Regions from separate parts of the Vibrio sp. QJM3NY_21 genome, predicted to be linked through region 2. Evidence: riboswitches for the same ligand, from Rfam matches in the RefSeq annotation. Region 2 holds a riboswitch; the other holds the start of a gene.
What was found. A riboswitch is a leader RNA that binds a small molecule or an ion and turns the genes downstream of it on or off. The one in region 2 is predicted to bind lysine.
Positions count from the first base shown of each region.

Region 1: linked by a shared signal. The riboswitch ahead of AC3CID_RS05445 (Na+/H+ antiporter NhaC family protein) and the one ahead of lysC (lysine-sensitive aspartokinase 3) in region 2 are both predicted to bind lysine.

Region 1 is NZ_CM173513.1:1,194,785-1,197,247, reverse strand. It holds gene AC3CID_RS05445 (Na+/H+ antiporter NhaC family protein) at 1-781, opposite strand, end outside; lysine riboswitch at 894-1,071, opposite strand; gene AC3CID_RS05440 (H-NS family histone-like protein) at 1,436-1,846, shown strand; gene AC3CID_RS05435 (inosine/guanosine kinase) at 2,019-2,463, opposite strand, start outside.
Region 2 is NZ_CM173513.1:330,380-332,842, reverse strand. It holds gene AC3CID_RS01560 (pyridoxal-phosphate-dependent aminotransferase family protein) at 1-440, opposite strand, end outside; lysine riboswitch at 617-794, shown strand; gene lysC (lysine-sensitive aspartokinase 3) at 904-2,271, shown strand; gene metH (methionine synthase) at 2,379-2,463, opposite strand, start outside.

The DNA of each region.
Region 1 (2,463 bases), 860 kb from region 2:
TGTCTAGCTCTTCGTTTAGATCGTGAGCTTGCTTTTGATCGTTGTCGCCTTCAAAGCCACGACCTTGAGAGGCTTCGATCTCATGTTCACGCATCTTACCAACGTCTAGACCGAACCATGCAACGGCAAATACCATTAATAGTGCGAACACAGCGTAGAAGTTCATTGGGATAAGACGAACGTAAGCACCCAGTGCAGAATACTCAGTCACACCGTGTGTCACTAAGATGCCACCAATAATAGTGATGATGTAAGCACCCCAACTAGAAGCCGGCATAATCACACACATTGGAGCAGCGGTAGAATCTAGAATATAAGCTAGCTTAGCGCGAGATACGTAGAAGCGGTCTGTTACAGGACGAGAGATAGCACCTACCGCTAAGCTGTTGAAGTAATCATCGACAAAGATGAATACGCCTAAGAAGGCAGCAAGTAGTTTTGAACCACGTTTGCTCTTCACACGAGACTGTGCCCACTCAGCGAATGCGCGAGTACCACCAGATAGTGTGAGTAATGCAGTTGTCATTCCGAGAATAATTAGGAATGCGATGATGCTCATGTTCCAAGTGTTAATGCCACCATCTTCGATGAAAACACCAGATGCTTTAGTGAACACGTAACTAGCTGCGTTACCTACTGAGTAGTCAGCAAGTAGAATCGCACCCATAACGATACCAACACCTAAGGAAACCAATACACGGCGGGTAACAATAGCTAGAGTCAATGCAACCAAAGGAGGAAGCAGCGATAAAGGCGATGTTGCAAAATCTATTAAATTCATGATCTTCAAAAACCAGTTTTTTATTTGGCTAGAGATCTACTGCAGACAAACTTGATACGGTTTATCAAGCTCATGTTGAACTAAGCGAAAGGGAAGTGAACACTTCACCCAACCCTACAGTAGCGCTCCATAGTTTAAAATTAAGACTATGGCAGTGTTGTACCTATTGAGCACAACCCCAGCAAATTGTTTAGATATACAATTTACTTCGGCAATTACACCTTTCATTCCCGTTCATTGGCATCACCCCAACGAAAACTACTTTTTATAATTGCGCCTCTACGTGCGATAACATTATTAACTGTGCAAACCAGAGTTTAACAACAAATTAACCAAAGCATCGCATCAGGTAGCCGCAATTGTACCCATCAAGAGCAACAATGCAACATATCATTCCGACAAAAATGTCTTTTTGTTAATGAACTAATCAATAAAAAAATAGTCTACATATAGCAATTACTCCACCAGTCACATATCGATTTTTAAGATAATCTTAATAATTATTATAAATTCATCAAAAGTGAGTCGTTTCTTTTTCAACTATTCATCTCACTTTTATATTTAAATAACCAATACAAGAAATACTATTTGTTTTATTCCTAGGCACTGTTTATTATTAGGAGGATTATTTAGTTTACCTTGATGGGAAATATCATGTCTGAATTAACAAAAACACTATTAAATATCCGCAGCCTTCGTGCGTTCTCACGTGAATTAACTCTTGAGCAACTTGAAGAAGCGCTAGACAAGCTGACTATTGTTGTACAAGAGCGTCAAGAGTCTGAAGCTGAAGAACGCGCTGCTAAAGCAGAACAAGAAGCTAAGCTTTCTGCTATTGCTGAACAAATTGCAAAAGACGGAATTGATGTTGCAGATCTTATTGCTGCACTTTCTGGTGAAGCAAAATCTAAAACAACTAAAGCTAAACGTGCTCCTCGCCCAGCGAAATACAAATACGTAGACGCAAACGGCGACGAGAAAACTTGGACAGGTCAAGGCCGTACGCCTTCAGCTATCCAAGAACAACTAGATGCTGGTAAATCTCTAGAAGAGTTTGCTCTTTAAGGCATCCTGTTTGCTAAGTGAATAATCAATAAAACACTAAGCAATAGAATTAATATTAAGTCGACTAAAGTATTATTTACGGCTTCAATATATTCAGAAACAAAAAAGGCTCCTTTCGGAGCCTTTTTTATATTTCACTATTAGAAATATAAATGAAAAAGATAAAAATATCTTATCTTTCCCAGTATGCTTCTTCTAGACTGTCTTCTCTTTCAGGAAGGCCGCGAGACAAGCGAGGAGAGTGCTGAACCAACACTTCATAACTTGCACGGTTTGAATATTTACAAACTTGTGAGAAAGATGAATACGTTAAAAATGCATGTTGGTGCTTGCTAGAATTCGGTACATTTTCTTTATGATATTTATTTGCTGCCATATCATGTAATAAAGCCGACAGCGCCGCATCCCCTGCACCATTAGTATTCTTGATCTTTTCTGGACCACCCATGTAAGGCGCGATATGCGAATAGATTTTCGTTGGGTTGTCACATAACTCTTTATGTGCAGGACGGCTAAACTCATAGCGGTTAAATTCTGCAATCGAGCCTGGTAACAACGGCAATGAAGTTTCACGCTTCACCGCGTCTTCAGTATAACCCGCCATGAATAAGCCAACA
Region 2 (2,463 bases):
ACAGCAACAGCATCAGGGTTTTCTGCCAATGCTTTTTCTACCTTTTCAACGGAAACGGGCTTGCCCCACTCGTCATCAACAAGGATCGCTTCACCACCACAACGCACAACATTCTCTCGCATACGCTCACCAAAAACGCCATTGCGACAAACAATCACCTTCTCACCGGGCTCAATCAAGTTAACAAAACAGGTTTCCATACCTGCACTGCCGGGCGCAGAAACAGCAATAGTGAATTCATTCTCTGTTTGGAATGCATACTTAAGAAGTTGTTTCAGTTCATCCATCATCGCGATAAATAACGGGTCGAGGTGACCAATAGTAGGACGGCTTAAGGCCTGTAAAACTTGAGGAGAAATGTCTGAAGGCCCCGGCCCCATTAACGTTCGGTGTGGCGGATAAAAGCTCTCGATAGCAGTAGTGAGTGTTAAATTAGACATGTACATCCCTTACGTTAATGTTGTGAACAATCCACCCTAAAGCAAATCGATACCGTCATCAATTAGCTAAAAGTATTGAGGTCACACCAGTGTCACATAATTGTTAAAATTATTTTTTAAATATCTCCAGTTACGGATTGACATTGTTACCGCAAACACGTTCAATGAAATGGCTATCTAGCAGAAGAGGAGCACTGCCCAGGCAGATGTTTTGTGGAACCGCATTTCCAATACAAAGCATCAAGGGGGAGCAGTGCCGAGATAATAAAAGGATGCAGGACCTTTATTATCGGTTGAGCGGGCTGAATCCCGGCAACTGTCGCCATTTCTATATGGTGAAGAGCTTCTGAGGTTACTATTCTAATAATTCCTCTCTTTTTGCTCTAAATACTCTCTTCGAAAAACATCGGACGTTGGATTACCCAACCGTAATTTTATTTTAGGAAGTCGTGGGAGATATATCGTGAGTGCATCTAATGTAGCTGGTTCTTTTAATGTCGCTAAGTTTGGTGGAACAAGTGTTGCCAACTTTGAAGCAATGACCCGTTGTGCTGCCATTATTGAAAATAACTCGAATACGAAACTGGTTGTGAGCAGCGCGTGCTCAGGCGTCACCAACTTGCTGGTTGAACTAGCGAATGGTGTCCAAGACAAAACTCGTCGTCAGGAATTATTGACGCTATTGACTGACATTCATAACGCGATTCTTGATCAGCTAGCTGACCCAATTAGCATTGAAAAAGATGTGCACTGCATTCTCGATGACATTGCGAGTGCAGCCGAAGCGGCATCATTCCAAGCCAGTACTAAACTCACCGATCACCTAGTGGCATGTGGCGAACTAATGTCGACACATATCCTCGCTCAAATCATTCGCGAGCGTGGCACACCCGCTGTCCGTTTTGATATCAGAGAAGTGATGCGCACCAATGGTGACTTCGGCAAAGCTGAACCACTGTTAAAAGATATTGCAGCCTTAGCTCAACAGAAATTGATTCCACTATGCCAACAGCAAGTTGTCGTTACCCAAGGCTTTATCGGCGCCGATAGCGAAGGTAACACCACAACGTTAGGTCGTGGTGGTAGTGATTACTCAGCGGCACTGATTGCAGAATCTGTACAAGCGATTGGTTTAGAAATCTGGACTGATGTTCCGGGCATCTACACCACGGATCCACGTATCGCATCGAAAGCATCTCCTATCCCAGAGATCAGCTTTAGCGAAGCATCGGAAATGGCAAACTTTGGCGCGAAGATATTACACCCTTCGACTCTAGTCCCGGCACTACGCCATCAAATCCCGGTATTTGTCGGCTCATCAAAAGCACCAGAGCTCGGTGGCACATGGATTCGTCAACAAGTTGAAAGCTCCCCTCTGTTCAGAGCGCTTGCCCTACGCTGCAACCAAACCATGGTTACGCTACGCAGCGCTAATATGTTCCATGCTTATGGCTTCCTCGCAAAAGTGTTCGAGATCCTTGCTAAACATAAGATCTCTGTCGATCTTATCACTACCTCAGAGATCAGTGTATCACTGACTCTCGATCAAACAGATACCTCTGGTGGTGCTCCTGAGTTACCTGAAGCCGCTCGCCTTGAGCTTGAAGAGTTGTGTTCCGTAGATATTGAGCACGACCTATGCCTTGTTGCTCTTATTGGCAACAACATGAGTGAAAGCAAAGGCTATGCGAAGCAAGTATTCGGCACGCTTGAAGACTTCAACCTACGTATGATTTGTTACGGAGCGAGCCCACACAACCTGTGCTTCTTGCTTGATGAATCTGTCTCCAAGTTAGCGATTCAAAAACTGCATCAAGAGCTGTTTGAATAAAACGACGGTTGCTCGATTAGTTAAAATCACCAAACGACAGATACAAAAAGGGTTGCTCTTAAGCAACCCTCTTATTTTTACGAATCAAAGCCCGTCATAGATTCAAACTAGTTAATGTTTGGACCTAACCACTTCTCAGCTTCCAACATATCCCAACCTTTACGGTCGGCATAGTTATCCACTTGATCCTGT